4 regions of the Methylophilus sp. VKM B-3414 genome follow, and region 3 is predicted to be linked to each of the others. Evidence: predicted binding sites of a transcription regulator. Region 3 holds the regulator's gene; each other region holds the start of a gene.
The links. Region 3 encodes sigma-54, which starts transcription at its own class of promoters, with help from an activator protein. Its sites were predicted from a motif close to TGGCACNNTTCCTGCT; they were not measured.
Positions count from the first base shown of each region.

Region 1: the regulator sigma-54 is predicted to act here: its motif matches at 2,506-2,521, upstream of nifH (nitrogenase iron protein).
Region 2: the regulator sigma-54 is predicted to act here: its motif matches at 1,536-1,551, upstream of glnL (nitrogen regulation protein NR(II)).
Region 4: the regulator sigma-54 is predicted to act here: its motif matches at 1,603-1,618, upstream of Q9292_RS03760 (transglutaminase family protein).

Region 1 is NZ_JAVTLI010000001.1:116,912-121,112, reverse strand. It holds gene nifD (nitrogenase molybdenum-iron protein alpha chain) at 1-1,360, opposite strand, end outside; gene nifH (nitrogenase iron protein) at 1,505-2,380, opposite strand; gene Q9292_RS00555 (group II truncated hemoglobin) at 2,761-3,267, shown strand; gene Q9292_RS00550 (hypothetical protein) at 3,301-3,891, shown strand; gene Q9292_RS00545 (NAD(+)--dinitrogen-reductase ADP-D-ribosyltransferase) at 3,909-4,201, shown strand, end outside.
Region 2 is NZ_JAVTLI010000003.1:54,177-58,377, forward strand. It holds gene glnA (type I glutamate--ammonia ligase) at 1-866, shown strand, start outside; gene Q9292_RS02530 (DUF4124 domain-containing protein) at 993-1,484, shown strand; gene glnL (nitrogen regulation protein NR(II)) at 1,594-2,697, shown strand; gene ntrC (nitrogen regulation protein NR(I)) at 2,714-4,105, shown strand; gene Q9292_RS02545 (DUF6445 family protein) at 4,110-4,201, opposite strand, start outside.
Region 3 is NZ_JAVTLI010000006.1:86,895-91,095, forward strand. It holds gene Q9292_RS06765 (anhydro-N-acetylmuramic acid kinase) at 1-157, opposite strand, end outside; gene tyrS (tyrosine--tRNA ligase) at 282-1,520, shown strand; gene Q9292_RS06775 (RNA polymerase factor sigma-54) at 1,566-3,110, opposite strand; gene lptB (LPS export ABC transporter ATP-binding protein) at 3,117-3,860, opposite strand; gene lptA (lipopolysaccharide transport periplasmic protein LptA) at 3,869-4,201, opposite strand, start outside.
Region 4 is NZ_JAVTLI010000003.1:318,189-322,389, forward strand. It holds gene Q9292_RS03745 (FAD-binding domain-containing protein) at 1-151, opposite strand, end outside; gene Q9292_RS03750 (NfeD family protein) at 234-677, shown strand; gene Q9292_RS03755 (SPFH domain-containing protein) at 705-1,550, shown strand; gene Q9292_RS03760 (transglutaminase family protein) at 1,658-4,201, shown strand, end outside.

The DNA of each region.
Region 1 (4,201 bases), on a different contig from region 3:
CGTGGTAAGGGCCGGAATAATCCCAGCTGTGCATTTGACGGAAAGGCACGCCCATTTTCTGGAACACGTATTTTTCCTTGATGCCGGAACCGACCAGATCTGGTTGCACGGCTTCCACAAACTTCTCAAACTCGTAGCCGGTCACATCGTCATAGATCAGGGTGCCGTCCTTAACATAGTGAGTGGTACGCTGATAGTCATCGTTGTGGCCAAACTCGTAGCCGGTACCCACCACTTCCATGCCCAAATCCTCATAGGCACCAATCACGTGACGGGGACGCAGGCCACCGACAAACAGCATGACTTTTTTGCCTTGCAGGCGTGGTTTGTATTTGGCAATCACGGCATCGGTCAGCGCTTTGTATTTGGCAATCACCTGCTCTGTTTTCTCCTTGATACTGTCATCAAAGAAGCTGGCAATCTTGCGTAGGGATTCTTCGATTTTGGATGGGCCAAAGAAGTTGTACTCTACCCATGGGATCCCATACTTCTCTTCCATGTGGCGGCTGATGTAGTTCATCGAGCGGTAGCAGTGCAGGATATTGAGCTTGGCCTTGGGGGTGTTTTCCAGCTCGGCAATCGAGCCGTCACCGGACCATTGGGCGATCACGCGCAGGCCCATTTCTTCGAGCAGGATGCGGCTGGACCAGGCATCGCCACCGATGTTGTAGTCACCAATAATGGCCACGTCATACGGGCTGGACTCGAATTTGTTTTTGTCAGGGTCGGTTTTGTCAAACACAAAGTCGCGCACGGCGTCGTTGGCAATGTGGTGACCCAGCGATTGCGACACGCCACGGAAGCCTTCGCAACGTACAGGCACAATCACCTTGCCTTCGTACTCTTTGGCTTTTTTCTTGGACACGGCTTCGATGTCGTCGCCGATCAGACCAATTGGACACTCGGACTGCACGGTAATGCCCTTGTTGAGCGGGAACAGTACCTGAATCTCGTCGATGATTTTTTCCAGTTTTTTGTCACCGCCAAACACGATGTCTTTTTCCTGGAAGTCGGAGGTAAACTGCATGGTGCCGAAGGTGTCGATACCGGTGGTACCGATGTAGTAGTTACGGCGTGACGCCCAGGAATACTGGCCGCAACCGACCGGGCCGTGCGAGATATGCACCATGTCTTTAATCGGGCCCCATACCACGCCTTTGGAACCGGCGTAGGCACAACCACGGATGGTCATTACCCCTGGCAGCGATTTGATGTTGGATTTCACATCACACTCGGATTTGCCTTCTTCATACACATTCAAATGTTTTGCACGTTTTTTGGCGGACTTTTCAGGATAGGCTTTTAACACCTCCTGAATCAGCTCGGCGCCGTTGACTTTTGTTTCAGCAGTCGCACTCATCGTTGTCTCCTATGTTCGACTAAAAACCAGTGATAAAAAGAAACTTTTCAAAAATTGTTGAAATTGCCCGGAAGTAACCTCCTCAACTTTTGAAACCGTCTCTGGAGGGGTTGGCAAGGGGCAAAGCCCCCTGCCAAAGACTCATTAAGCTGCAGTCGCCGCTTTACCAATCAGTGTTTCATCCTCTTTCTTCATGATGCCGAAGTCCATCAACAGGTCTTCCAGCTCATCCATGGTGATCGGGGTCGGGATGGTACCGTTACCGGCGTTGGCGTGAACTTTCTGCGCCAGTTGACGATATTCCTCAGCCTGCTTGGAGTCCGGGGCGTATTCCAGCACGGTCATACGACGCAACTCGGCGTGCTGCACCACGTTGTCACGTGGTACAAAGTGGATCAGTTTGGTACCCAGTTTGCCAGCCAGTGCTTCAGCCAGTTCCAGTTCCTTGTCAGTCTGGCGCTCGTTACATACCAGTCCACCCAAACGTACGCCGCCGGAGTTGGCGTATTTCAGGATGCCTTTGGAAATGTTGTTGGCGGCATACATCGCCATCATTTCGCCGGACATGACGATGTAGATTTCCTGTGCCTTGTTTTCACGAATCGGCATAGCGAAACCACCACACACCACGTCACCCAATACGTCGTAGGAGACATAATCCACGCCGTCATAGGCGCCGTTTTCCTCGAGGAAGTTGATCGAAGTAATCACACCGCGACCTGCGCAACCCACGCCAGGTTCTGGACCACCGGATTCCACGCAACGGATGTCGCGGTAACCGATTTTCATCACATCTTCGATTTCCAGATCCTCGACAGAACCGGCTTCGGCAGCCAGAGATAACACGGTGTCCTGTGCTTTTGCGTGCAGAATCAGGCGAGTAGAGTCGGCTTTAGGGTCGCAACCGACGATGAGGATTTTCTGACCCATTTCGGCCAACGCAGCCAGCGTGTTTTGAGAAGTGGTGGACTTGCCGATGCCACCTTTGCCATAAAATGCAATTTGACGTAATGCAGCCATAATGAAGCTCCTTAGGTTTAAATGAAAAATTCGTCGCTTTACGCAGCCATCTTCCGATTCCGAATCGCAACCTAATCACTTTTCTTATCAGGCGATGGAGGGTGTCGGCCATGTAGCCTGTGTATGGCAAGGAGCGTGCCAACAGAAAAAATAAAAGTTAAGTATTTGATTTATATTTATATTTTCACAAAAACGCAGACGAAGCTTCCTTAAATACCTTCTGTCGCAAACACGACAAAAGCGGTGCACAGCGTGCGGTATGAAACAAACCTTCCTGCTCGCGGTCAGCAGCTTTCAAATGGGCTATTCCCTTAACCAATTGGCCGCCAGGCCGCATCCAGACTGGATATTTACTTTCTGCAGACTGAATGGCATAGCTGTTGGTACAACACTTGCTGAATCAGGACCATCTGTCAGTTCCCAGCGAGGTCATGATGCACCAGCCATTACCCCCCATTAATCCGGCTTTGGATACCAGCCGACACAAGCCAATCGCGCAAATTCAAGGCAATCCGCACTTTGCACAAATCGGTGGAGAAGCTGCCATTACCCATCTGGTCGAGCGCTTTTATTTTCATATGAATACGGCACCAGAAGCTGCAGCGATCCGCGCCATGCATGCGGCAGACCTGTCTGAAACCAAGGTGGTGCTGGTGCAGTTTCTGATCGAATGGCTGGGTGGCCCCAAGGTGTATAGCAACACACGCGGACATCCGCGCTTGCGCCAGCGACATGCCATGTTTGGCATCGGCGAGGCAGAAAGGGATGCCTGGATGTTATGCATGCGACGTGCCGTGCTGGAGGTGGTGGCAGATGCCACGTTAAGGGCACAGTTGGATCAGGCTTTTTTAAAAACCGCAGACTTTATTCGTAACCAGCCAGCGTAACCCCTGGCTTCATTTCTTTAGGAGAACATTGTAATGACCACCATGGAAAGCACCATTTTCGGCAAACTCAATTCAGAGCACCGTTTGCAAAACCCAGTGTTTAAAGATGCCACCAAAGTGCCAGGGCGCTTTGGGTTTCGCGGCGAACTGGCGATTAAATTTGCTCCGCAAGTGGCTGATGAAGCGCGTCCACCTGAAATTACCTGTGACCAAGTCATGGCCTACGCGCAGGAAGGCGAAAATGGCATGCCATTTTTTACTGGCTATCTGCTGTCTTTCGGCTATCTGGAAATGCTGGTTGAAGCATTGAAAGATGCCCTGCTGCCTGAAGGAAAATACATCCTGTTTTGCAACAATATCGACCTCTTGAAAAAATACACGGTCAAGATGAACGGCAGCACTTTTTACATCCTGCCAATTGATGAGGCCACGGTTTATAACGAGTTGCTGGAACTGTTGCACCTGGAAAAGAATGATCTGAAAAAACTGGATACTGCGGGCAAACTGGATGCGGTGATTGCCAAGGCCATGAGTTTTAGCGCCAACTATCCGGAAATCACCTATGAAGAAGGCCTGCAATTGATGGGGCCAGTACGCAACCCGAATGAAAACCGTCCGGTTTAAGGCTGCATCTCGCTGGCATGCAGGCGGAAGAAAGCCCGCAAGACTGGTACAGCACCAACCTGGTCGGTCTTCCGGCCGGATTGCTGGGCTCGGTCGCGTTTAACCGTCACCCGCAGCCCCTGCATATTGCCGGAGCACGCGAGACCCACGGCGGGCTGTTTCGTTTGCTGCACGCCAGCCACAACGCCGAAGAAGCCGCCGACAGGTTTGCCCACTATATGGCCATCGCCTTTGATTTGCAGCGGCCAGCCACAGCACAAGGCCCACGCCGTTTCAGACCCAGCTACCTCAAATTGCTGGAGGGCTGGGG
Region 2 (4,201 bases), on a different contig from region 3:
CAGTGCCTCCTGTCGATTCATTGCATGACATCCGCTCTGCCATGGTCATGACCTTAGAAGAACTGGGCGTGCCTGTTGAAGTGCACCACCACGAAGTGGCAACAGCCGGTCAATGTGAAATCGGTACTAAGTTTGCGACCTTGGTACAACGTGCTGACTGGACACAAATCCTGAAATACGTAGTGACTAATACTGCACACGCTTACGGTAAAACTGCTACATTTATGCCTAAACCGATGTTTGGTGACAACGGCTCCGGTATGCACGTACACCAGTCGGTATGGAAAGATGGCAAAAACCTGTTTGCAGGTAACGGCTATGCAGGCCTGAGCGACTTCGCTTTGTACTACATCGGCGGCATCATCAAGCACGCACGTGCTTTGAACGCGATTACCAACCCAGGCACCAACTCATACAAGCGCTTGGTTCCACACTACGAAGCACCAGTGAAATTGGCTTACTCAGCTAAAAACCGTTCTGCTGCGATTCGTATTCCATTTGTGCATTCAGACAAAGCACGCCGTGTTGAAGCGCGCTTCCCAGACCCGATTGCTAACCCATACTTGGCTTTCTCAGCCCTGTTGATGGCTGGTCTGGATGGCGTTCAGAACAAGATTCACCCAGGTGAACCAGCGACTAAAGACTTGTACCATCTGCCACCAGAAGAAGATGCATTGATCCCAACAGTATGTTCATCTCTGGAACAAGCATTGGAGTATCTGGATAAAGACCGCGAGTTCTTAACACGCGGCGGCGTTTTCTCAGACGACTGGATTGATGCATACATTGCATTGAAAATGGAAGAAGTCACTAAACTGCGCCAAACACCACACCCAGTGGAATTTGGTCTGTACTACTCCTGCTAATCACAAGAGCACGCACTAAAACAGGGCAGCCCAGGCTGCCCTGTTTTTTTATGTGCGCGCTGTTCCGTCAACGTTTTTAGGCGAGCAGACGTTGATACCCTCAACGATCTACTCTAAACTATTGCCATGAAAAGACTTTTTTACATTTGCACCTTCGCGCTCATGTGCAACCAAAGCTGGGCAGATATTTACAAATATACCGACAGTAACGGCGTCACCACCTATACCAATATCAAACCCGAAGGCAAAAGCAAGGCAGAGCTCATTATTAGTGGGCCCAGAACCGCAGAGCCTCCTCCCCCTGCCAGGGAGAAAAAAGCCAATGTAAAAACACCCTCTCCGGCCGATTTTCCCAAAGTCGATAATCAGACACAAAATCAACGCGACCAAAAGCGGCGAGAGCTATTAATGAACGAGCTTTCTCAAGAAAAACAAGCACTTGAGAATGCTCGCCTGTTATATGAAGAAGCCCAGAACACGCCAGAAGTCTACAGAGGCGCCAATGGCAAAACGTTTAGAAACGTCGCCAAGTATGAAGAAAAACTGCGAGTGATTGAGGCGGAAATTCAGGCACATGAGCGCAATATCGAGCTGTTAAATAAAGAACTCAACCTTTAAATGCACCATTTTGGGGGCTTGCTCAATCATTTTTACGCTTCTTGTAAGAATTGGCTTGGGTTTTGCTTTAAAACAGGGCGTGATTCACTCTTTTTAACAAGCTCAGGACATGGTACAGAAATCTCCCAACGGCTTTAGTGGTTTAGAGCATATTGCCACGGCAGTCATTTTGCTTAATAACCAACTAGAAGTTACTTACGCCAACTCCAGCGCCGAGATTCTGTTTGCATTTAGTGCCAACCAGATTCAAGGGGCGCATATCCATGACGTATTTGTGAATTGCGAAATTTTGCAAATGGCCGTGACCAACGCCATAGAAACACAGAGCCCATATCGTGAGCATGAGTTTGCACTGACCACCCAACGCGGCCATACAACGGCCGTGACCTGCACAGCCACCCCTATTTCAGCCGCGTTCAACCAAACGCCGGAAGACATGCTGATTCTGGAGTTTGTGCAAATGGATCAGCAATTGCGTATTGCGCGTGAAGAGCGCATGTTGATACAGCAGCAAGCCAACTCTGAATTACTCAGGAATCTGGCGCATGAGATCCGCAACCCGCTAGGCGGCTTGCGTGGTGCGGCACAATTGCTTGAATTTGAGTTGCCGCAACCCAGCCTAAAAGAATATACCCAGGTGATTATCAAAGAGGCTGACAGACTACATAGCCTCATGGACAGACTGCTGGCACCTCACCGCGTGCCAAAATATGAGCCCACCAACATTCATGAAGTGCTGGAGCGCGTACGCAGTCTGTTACTGGCAGAATCGCCTAACCATATCCGCGTGATCCGCGACTACGATACCAGCTTGCCGGAGCTCATTGGCGATCGCGAGAAACTGATACAAGCCGTGCTCAATATTGCGCGTAATGCGGCACAAGCGATGCAACAGCATCAGACCGAAGGCGCGAGCATTACTTTCCGCACGCGTGCTGAGCGCCAAATTACGCTAGCCAGAAAACGTTACCGTGTCGGGATTCATTTAGAGATTATTGATAACGGCCCAGGCATCCCTGCCGGCATCAAAGAACGCATTTTCTACCCGCTGGTATCTGGTCGCGAAGGCGGCACAGGCTTGGGCCTTGCGCTGGCGCAAACCTTTATCACCCAACACCATGGCATGATCGACTGTGATTCACAGCCGGGTAAAACCATCTTCCATATATTGCTACCTATTGAAAGTACGCAATTAAAATCATCAGTACAATAATTCACGAGAAACAGCTATGAAGCCAATCTGGATCCTAGACGACGACAAATCCATCCGCTGGGTGTTTGAAAAAGCACTTGCCCGCACGGACTTTGATTTCAAAACATTTTCATCCCCGGCAGAAGCACTCAACGCTTTAAATCGTGAACAACCCCAAGTCATTGTCAGTGACATCCGCATGCCGAATGGCTCGGGCCTGGACTTTTTATCCGAGGTAAAGCAGCGCTTTCCCGAGATTCCCGTCATTATCATGACCGCTTACTCAGACCTCGAAAGCGCTGTCGCCGCCTTTCAGGGTGGTGCGTTTGAGTATCTGGCCAAACCGTTTGATGTAGACCAAGCCATCGAAATTATCAAACGTGCCGTTGAAGAAAGCATGCGTCAATCTGTCGAGGCCGTAGAAGACACTGGCCCTTCGCCAGAAATTATCGGCCAGGCCCCCGCCATGCAAGAGGTTTTCCGTGCCATTGGCCGCCTGAGTCGCTCGCACTCCACCGTGCTCATTAACGGCGAATCCGGCAGCGGTAAAGAACTGGTCGCAAGCGCCCTGCATAGACACAGTCCACGGGCTGACAAACCATTTATCGCTATCAACACAGCCGCGATCCCAAAAGACTTATTAGAATCTGAATTGTTTGGTCATGAACGCGGAGCATTTACAGGAGCCGCCGCCGCCAGACGGGGCCGCTTTGAACAAGCAGATAACGGCACTTTGTTTCTTGATGAAATCGGCGACATGCCTGCTGACTTGCAAACCAGATTGTTGCGCGTCTTGTCCGACGGCCAGTTTTATCGCGTGGGTGGACATCAACCAATCAAAGTCAATGTACGCGTGATTGCCGCCACTCACCAGGACCTCGAAGAACGCGTCAAACAAGGTCTGTTCCGTGAAGACTTGTTTCACCGCCTGAACGTCATTCGTCTGCGCTTACCGCCCTTGCGTGAACGTAGAGAAGATATCCCCTTGCTGACCAAGCATTTTCTCGCCCACAGCGCACAGCAACTGGGGGTTGAGCCTAAGCAACTGTCGCAGGCAGCCATCAAATACCTGATGTCGGTCAACTGGAGCGGTAACGTTCGCCAGCTCGAAAACGTGTGCCACTGGCTCACCGTGATGGCCCCAGGTCAAAACGTGGACGTCAATGACTTACCCCCAGAGCTTAAAGAGGATACTGGCAAACATAGTAGCGGAGGCTCCTGGCAAGAAGCGCTAGCCCAAGAAGTCACCGACGCGCTCAACCGCGGGGAAACCAATATTCTAGACGCCAAAACCAAAGAGTTTGAGCGTATCCTGATCACCCGCGCCCTCGCCCATACCGATGGCCGCCGGATTGAAGCTGCCAATCAGCTAGGGATGGGAAGGAATACACTTACTCGCAAGATACAGGAGTTAGGGATTGATGATTAGCAAATTAAATGTGTACTTGCTGACTGCGCCAAAGCGGGAACGAGCTGTGCCGTTGTGCATCAATACTACTGACAAAAAAGACTTGCGCCAGTCGTG
Region 3 (4,201 bases):
GTTTAAGCGCGTCAGGGTAGGGCAGAAAATAGGTGGCCGTTTGTCTCAGTTGCTCGCCCCATTGCGAGGTGAGCACGGCATCCACCCCGTCCAGGCTGGTGCCAGACATCAGTCCAATAAACAAACGTGGCTGGGAGCGATCGGCAGAAACTTGCATGGGTGTCATTTTAACACTGCTCCAGCCGCGCTTACAGAAATGCATGGGATTACGTTAAAATAGCTGTTTTACTTATTTGAGACGGTGCCATCAGTGCGCATCGTTGTATTTGACGGATACCCGCATGACCGATACCAAACAACCCTCATCTGAAGTGCCAGCATTGAGCCCAGAAATTGCCAAGGCGTTGGCCATTATCAAGCGTGGCGCAGATGAGTTACTGATCGAGCAGGAGCTGGTCGAGAAACTGAAAACAGGCAAGCCGTTACGTGTGAAAGCTGGCTTTGACCCTACCGCGCCCGACTTGCACCTGGGTCATACCGTCCTCATTAATAAATTGCGCCAGTTGCAGGATCTGGGCCATCAGATTTTATTCCTGATCGGTGACTTTACCGGCATGATTGGTGACCCGACTGGCAAAAGCGCCACCCGTCCACCCTTAACCGTGGAGCAGGTCAAGGCCAACGCCGATACCTATGCTGCACAAGTCTTTAAAATACTGGATCCTACCAAAACCGAGATTGTTTTCAACTCCAACTGGTTAAGTGAACTCGGTGCGGCGGGGATGATCAAGCTGGCTGCCAGCCATACCGTGGCCCGCATGCTGGAGCGCGATGACTTCTCCAAACGCTTCAAGGGTAATCAACCGATTGCGATTCACGAGTTTCTGTACCCGTTACTGCAAGGATATGATTCGGTCGCCCTGCAAGCGGATCTTGAGCTCGGTGGTACCGACCAGAAGTTTAACCTGCTCATGGGGCGTGAATTGCAAAAGCAGGCCGGCCAGTCGCAGCAATGTGTGCTGATGATGCCGCTGCTGGAAGGGCTGGATGGCGTCAATAAAATGTCCAAATCACTCGGTAACTACATTGGCATTAGCGAGGCGCCAGAGACTATTTTTGCCAAGATCATGTCGATTTCAGATGAACTGATGTGGCGCTATATTGATTTGCTGTCTTTTGCGACGCTGGAAACCATTGCCGAATGGAAGGCGCAAGTCGCCAGTGGCGCAAACCCCCGCAATATCAAGGTCGGCTTTGCCCAAGAAATTGTGGCGCGTTTCCATGGTCAAGCCGCGGCTGAAAAAGCCTTGCAGGACTTCCAGACCCGTGCCAAAGGCGGCATCCCGGATGACGTGCCCGAAGTTGAAGTGACCATTGAAGGCGACAGCATCGGCATTAGCCAATTGTTAAAACAGGCGGGCCTGGTTGAAAGCACCAGTGAAGCCATGCGCGCAGTGCAGCAAGGCGGCGTCAAGCTCGACAGCGTCAAGGTGGATGATAAGAATCTGCCTTTGACTAAAGGTGTGACAGTGATCGCACAGGTGGGTAAACGTAAATTTGCCAAGATCACAATCAGGTGATCGGAGCTGAGAAACAAAAAAGGCCGCATCTGCGGCCTTTTTTGTTTAGAGCGTTTTGCGCAAGTTCGCGGGCGGAATATTAAGGGACTCGCGATATTTGGCTATGGTACGGCGGGCAACGACGATGCCTTGTTGTGCCAGTGTGTCGGTGATCTGGTTGTCCGACAAAGGCTTTTTCGGGTTTTCTTCGGCCACCATTTGCTTGATCAAGGCTCGGATGGCGGTGGCAGAGCAGGAGCCGCCTGCGTCTGTGGCTACCGAGCTGCCAAAGAAGTATTTGAGTTCATAGACGCCACGCGGTGTGAGCATATACTTATGCGTGGTGACACGTGAAACTGTGCTTTCATGCAAGTCGAGTTCTTCGGCGATTTCACGCAGTACCAGTGGGCGCATGGCTATTTCACCATGCTCAAAGAAGTTGCGTTGGCGGTCTACAATGGCTTGCGACACGCGCAAAATGGTCGAGAAACGCTGCTGGATATTCTTGATCATCCATTTGGCTTCCTGCATCTGGCTTTGCAGGTATTGGCCTGAACTCTCGCGGTTGCGCTTGAGGATGTCCGCATACATCTGGTTGATGCGCAGTTTGGGGATCACGCCATCATTTAAGGAGGCGACCCAAATGCCCTTGATTTTTTTAACCACCACATCGTGCTGGATAAAGTGATCGTGACTAAAGCTGGAAAACTCGCTGCCGGGTCTGGGGTTTTGCTGGCGGATCAGGTGCTGCGCCGCCTTGAGTACCGCTTCATCGCAACCAAGCACCTTGCGCAGTTTGACAAAGTCTTTGTTGGCAAGCAGCGCCAGGTGGTCTTTGGCAATGGCAATGGCGGTTTGCAAGTGTGGCGTTTCTTGCGGCAAACGCGTCAGTTGCAAGAGCAGGCACTCGCGTAAATCGCGCGCACCTACGCCTACAGGGTCCAGATTCTGGATCAGCTTGAGGGCGGTTTCCAGTTCCAGCAGCTCGACCTCAAGTTCGAGTGGCAAGTGCTCCACAATCTCCTGCAGATCTTGCTCCAGATAGCCATCATCAGTGATGCTATCCAGTAGCAGTTTGACCAGGCTCATGTCACGTTGCGATAAATGTGCCAGTTGTATCTGATCAATCAGATGCTCGCGCAAACTGATGCTGGTGGTTTCCTGTCTGGAAAAGTCACTGTCTTCGTCTTCCTGATGATTGCGTCCGGCTTCGTCCCAGTTGCTGGTGCTGCCAAACTCTTCATAATCATCTTCAAACTCTGGCGGCGTGAATTCCTCGTTTAAATTGGGCAGGTCGCTCTCGCTCCCGCCCAGCTCATCGTGCAAGTCTTCACGCAGACTTTCTGCCGGTGCGGTGATCTCTTGCTGCGTTGCCATGTCAAACGAGCTGGCATCTGTCGGCTCAGCTTCTACAGTGGGGGGAGGCGGTGTGTTATCTTCAAACTCGCCTTCTTCACCGTCTGACATTTCCAGTAACGGGTTTTCCTGCAGGATGGTTTCCAGTTCCTGGTTCAGTTCCAGCGTGGAAAGTTGCAGCAAACGGATCGATTGCTGCAGCTGCGGCGTCAGCGCCAGATTTTGCGAAATACGTAATTGCAGGTTCTGTTTCATGACGGATTACAGCCTAAAATTCTTGCCCAGATACACTTCACGCACACCTTCGTTCTGAATGATTTCATCGGGCGTGCCTGCTGCAAACACAGCGCCTTCATTGACAATATAAGCGCGGTCACAGATATCCAGCGTTTCGCGCACATTGTGGTCGGTGATTAAAATACCAATATTCTGACTGCTCAGGTAGCGGATGATTTTCTGGATTTCGATCACCGCAATCGGATCAATCCCGGCGAACGGTTCATCCAGCAAAATAAATTTAGGGTCAGTGGCCAGGCAGCGCGCAATTTCAACGCGTCGACGTTCGCCACCAGACAAGCTGACGGCCTGACTGTTGCGGATGTGCTGGATATGCAATTGATCCAGCAAGGATTCAAGCCTCGCCTCACGTTGCTCTTCCGTATAGGGACGGGTTTCAAGAATGGCGAGGATGTTGTCGGTTACGCTGAGCTTGCGGAAAATGGATGCTTCTTGGGGCAGATAAGCCAAGCCCATGCGCGCGCGCTCATGCATGGGCGCGCGGCTCACGTCGGCGCCATTCAGCGTAATGTTGCCTTCATCCAGCGCAACCAACCCTACAATCATGTAAAAGCTGGTGGTTTTGCCTGCCCCGTTGGGACCCAGCAAGCCGATCACTTCGCCACTGCGTAACTCAAGCGTCGTGTTTTTGACGACGGTACGGCCCTGATAGGTTTTTTTCAGGCGGTTAACCTGCAAATGGTTCTGATCTGCTGCCATGGTTTCCATCTTTAAGCTTACTCTTTGCCTTGCTCACCAGTGTTTTCGGCAGGGGCAGGTTCGACCTTGAGTTGCAAGGAGCGATTCATCCGTAATCCCTGTTGAGAGGTTGGCTTGTTGTCAATGACAGGCGGTGTGGTTTTATTTTTAGGCTGTATGGTGGCCTTGACGCGGCTGCCAGCCGTCCCGTTCGGGTTGGCTTTGGTGCCGCCAATCACCTCGGCATACTCGGCATTGGCGTCGTAGCTGATGTAGTCCCCGGTCACGATGTCTTCACCACGTTTAACCCAGGCATTGGTATACAGTTGCACTTTATCCATGCGGGCGTTGTATTCGATACGTTGACCACT
Region 4 (4,201 bases), on a different contig from region 3:
TGGTCGCCAGTCGCTGCAATGCCGTGACGCGGCCGCCTTGCCAGCGGTCGTCCAAATCTGGTCCGCTGGCCTGCGGAAAGCAGGTGCGGATTTGTGCCAGCCGTTCCCGGCGGTCAGTCGCAAGCGTAAGGCGGACAGGCGGTTGAGTCATTCCCCCATTTTGACACAAGTAGTGATACCATGCGCTCAAAGATTCGTGGTCGTTTATTCATCGTGGTTTGGGGGAGCGGGTTATGCAGACAGGATGGTGGTGCGGATTGGGCCTGGTGCTGTTATGCTCGGAAATGCTGCTCGGCACCTTGTACTTGTTATGGCTAGGCATTGCCGCACTGGCAATGGCAGCGCTCACCCTGTTTTGGCCTGAGATGTCATTAGCCTTGCAAGCCCTGAATTATGCCGTGCTGGCGGCACTGGCCTTGGCCATCATGCGCAAGCTGGAGAAACGCAAGCCTGACTTGCGGGTTGGACAGGCGCAGGGCGAGGAGATCGGTCGTGAAGGCGTGGTGATTGAGGCTATTTCTCCCATGCAACCGGGCAAGATCCGGTTTGCACAAGGGGTATTGGGTAGCCGCGAATGGGTGGCATATGCCGATACGGCCATGGCTGTGCAACAAGCGGCAATCATTGTCGCCGTGGAAGGCAACAGCCTGCGTGTGGCGCCTGCCCACCACGGTTAATCGTTTTAATTATTGAGGGGAGTCGTCATGACCGAAGTCAGTGTCATTGTCATCGTACTGGTAGTGATCGCCATCGTGAAAGGGGTACGTATTGTGCCGCAGGGCGAAGAATGGGTGGTCGAGCGGCTCGGTAAATTTGCCGGCATTCTCAAGCCAGGCCTCAATGTGATCAACCCGGTATTCAGTAATGTCAGTTACAAGGTGACCACCAAAGACATCATTCTCGATGTCCCAGAGCAGGAGGTGATCACCCGTGATAACGCGGTGATTCTGGCCAATGCGGTGGCGTTTATCAAAGTGACTAATATCGAGCGTGCGGTCTACGGCATCGAAAACTTTCGCGAAGCCATGCGCAATATGGTGCAAACCAGTTTGCGTTCTATCATCGGCGGCATGGACCTGAATCATGCGCTGACCTCGCGTGACCGGATCAAGGCGGAGCTTAAAGAGGCGATTGCCGATGAGGCGCTGGACTGGGGTCTCACCGTGAAAAGTGTGGAGATTCAAGACATCAAACCCTCTGCCAATATGCAGGATGCGATGGAGCGACAGGCAGCGGCCGAGCGGGAGCGTGTGGCGGTGGTGACCGAAGCCGAAGGCGCCAAGCAGTCGTTGATCTTGAATGCCGAAGCCCGCCTGGAGGCCGCGCGTAAAGACGCAGAGGCGCAAATGGTGGGGGCCCAAGCCTCAGCGGCGGCGATTAAAATGATTGCGGAAGCGGTCAAGGAAAACAATACCTCCGCCACCTTTTTGCTGGGTGACCGCTATATTCAATCAATGCAAAAAATGGCCGACTCCAACAATAGCAAAATTGTGGTGCTGCCAGGCGATGTGGTGAGCGCGGTCAAAAATCTGGTAGGCGGCAGCAAGTAAGTCGATCAGGGTTAGCGTTTAATTGCCGCCACGCGCTGGGTTTTGGCGTGGCTGGCATATTTCCTGCATCACACTGCTTAAAATCATAATATTATTGAGGATCAGCAGTGGCTATACGCGTCGCTTTACATCACCGCACCCGCTATCAATTTGACCGCCTGGTCAATCTTTCGCCACACGAAGTCCGCCTCAAGCCCGCTGCCCACGCGCGCACGCCGATTTTGTCGTATTCGCTGACGGTTAATCCTGAGCAGCATTTTATCAACTGGCAGCAAGACCCCTACGGCAACTACATTGCCCGTTACGTATTCCCCGAAATGGTGCGTGAGCTCGACTTTACGGTCGATTTGGTGGCAGATATGACCGTCATCAATCCGTTTGATTTTTTTGTCGAGAAATATGCCGAGCATTACCCGTTTAACTATACCGAGCAGCAGGCGTTCGAGCTGACCGCCTATTTGCAGCCCGATCCGGTCGGGCCCTTGTTGCAGGCGTGGATGACGGAAATGCGGCAAGCCGTGATCAAACCCGAAGTCGGCATTGTCGACTTTCTGGTGGCCGTCAATCAGCGTTTGCAGGCTGAAATCGGCTATACCGTGCGCATGGAGCCGGGCATACAAACCCCGGAAGAGTCTCTGCAGAAGCGCACAGGGTCTTGCCGGGACTCCGCCTGGTTGCTGGTGCAAATCATGCGCCACCTGGGCTTGGCCGCGCGCTTTGTTTCCGGCTACCTGATTCAGCTCAAGGCCGACGTTGCGGCGCTGGATGGCCCCAGTGGCACCGACAAGGATTTTACCGATTTGCATGCCTGGACCGAGGTGTTTATCCCCGGCGCAGGATGGGTTGGCCTGGATCCTACCTCTGGACTGATGGCCGGAGAGGGGCATATTCCGTTGGCGTGTACGGCGATCCCTTCCTCGGCAGCGCCAGTGACTGGCTTTACCGATATCGCCGAGGTCACGTTCACGCATGAGATGACAGTAACGCGCATTCACGAAGACCCGCGCGTGACCAAGCCTTACAGCGAAGCGGACTGGCAGGCCATCCTCAAGCTGGGTGACAAGGTGGATGTTGAGCTCAAAAAACACGATGTGCGGCTGACGCAAGGCGGCGAACCGACTTTTGTGTCGATTGATGATATGGATGGCGCACAATGGAACACTCTGGCACTGGGAGATCACAAGCGGCAACTGGCCGGTGACCTGGCTTTGCGCCTGAAAGCGCACTTTGCCCCGGATGGCTTTTTGCATTATGGCCAGGGCAAGTGGTATCCCGGTGAGCCTTTGCCGCGCTGGGCCATCAATATTTACTGGCGCCCGGATGGCAAGCCAGTGTGGCGCGATGCCAGCCTGTTTTCAGCCGAAGGTCATAATGACGGCTATGGCGTAGCGCAGGCAGAAGCTTTTTCCCAGCATCTGGCCGACATGTTGGGCTTTCCCAAAGCTTGTGTGATTGCCGCTTATGAAGACGTGATGAGTCTCGCGCAACAAGAGCAGCAGTTACCGGTGAATCTCGATCCGCTCAAGCTGGATTTGCAGGATGCGACAGAGCGCAAACGGCTGGCAGATTTGCTCAACCAGGGCTTGGGGCAAGTGGTTGGCTATGTTATGCCGCTCAAGCCGGACGAGAGCCAGTCTGCCGGGGCATGGCTGACCAGCAAGTGGCCGTTGCGCCGTGAACATTTGTATCTGCTGGGTGGCGACTCGCCCATGGGCTTGCGCTTGCCCTTGTCGTCGCTGCCATGGCAGTTGCCTGCAGAGATGGAGCCAGAATTCCCCCTGGACCCGTTTGAGCCACAGGCAGCGTTGGCGACCGCCAAATCACCCACGGTGCGGATCAAGCACAAAACAGTGCAGCCGCTGGCCCGGGAAGTGGTCCATACCGCGTTATGCGTACAGGTGCGCAATGGCCGGCTGTATGTGTTTATGCCGCCAGTGAGTCGACTGGAAGACTATCTGGATTTGCTAAGTGCCATTGAGCAAACTGCGGCCGATTTGAAACTCAAGCTGTGGCTGGAGGGGTATACCCCGCCGCGTGACAGCAGACTCAAGTTGCTCAGTGTGACGCCGGACCCCGGCGTCATCGAAGTGAATATCCACCCGGCGAAAACCTGGAAAGAGCTAGTGACAAACATCAATGTCTTGTACGACGAGGCGCGTCTGTGTCGGCTCGGCACTGAGAAATTCATGCTGGATGGACGCCACACCGGCACCGGTGGCGGTAACCATGTCACGCTGGGTGGGGAAACGCCGGCGGATAGCCCCATGTTGCGGCGCCCGGATGTATTACGTAGTCTGATTACCTACTGGCAAAATCACCCCGCCTTGTCTTATCTGTTTTCAGGCACTTTTATTGGTCCGACCAGCCAGGCGCCGCGCGTGGATGAGGCCAGAGATGACAATTTGTATGAGTTGGCGATTGCTTTTCAGCAGATGGAACAAGCCTTACCCGCAGGCAAAGAAAGCGAGCAGCCGTGGCTGGTTGACCGGCTACTGCGCAATTTGCTGGTGGATTTAACCGGTAACACGCACCGCTCGGAGTTTTCCATCGACAAACTCTATTCGCCGGATGGCCCCACTGGCCGCCTCGGGCTGGTGGAATTCCGTGCTTTTGAAATGCCGCCGCATGCGCGCATGAGTTTGCTGCAAAGC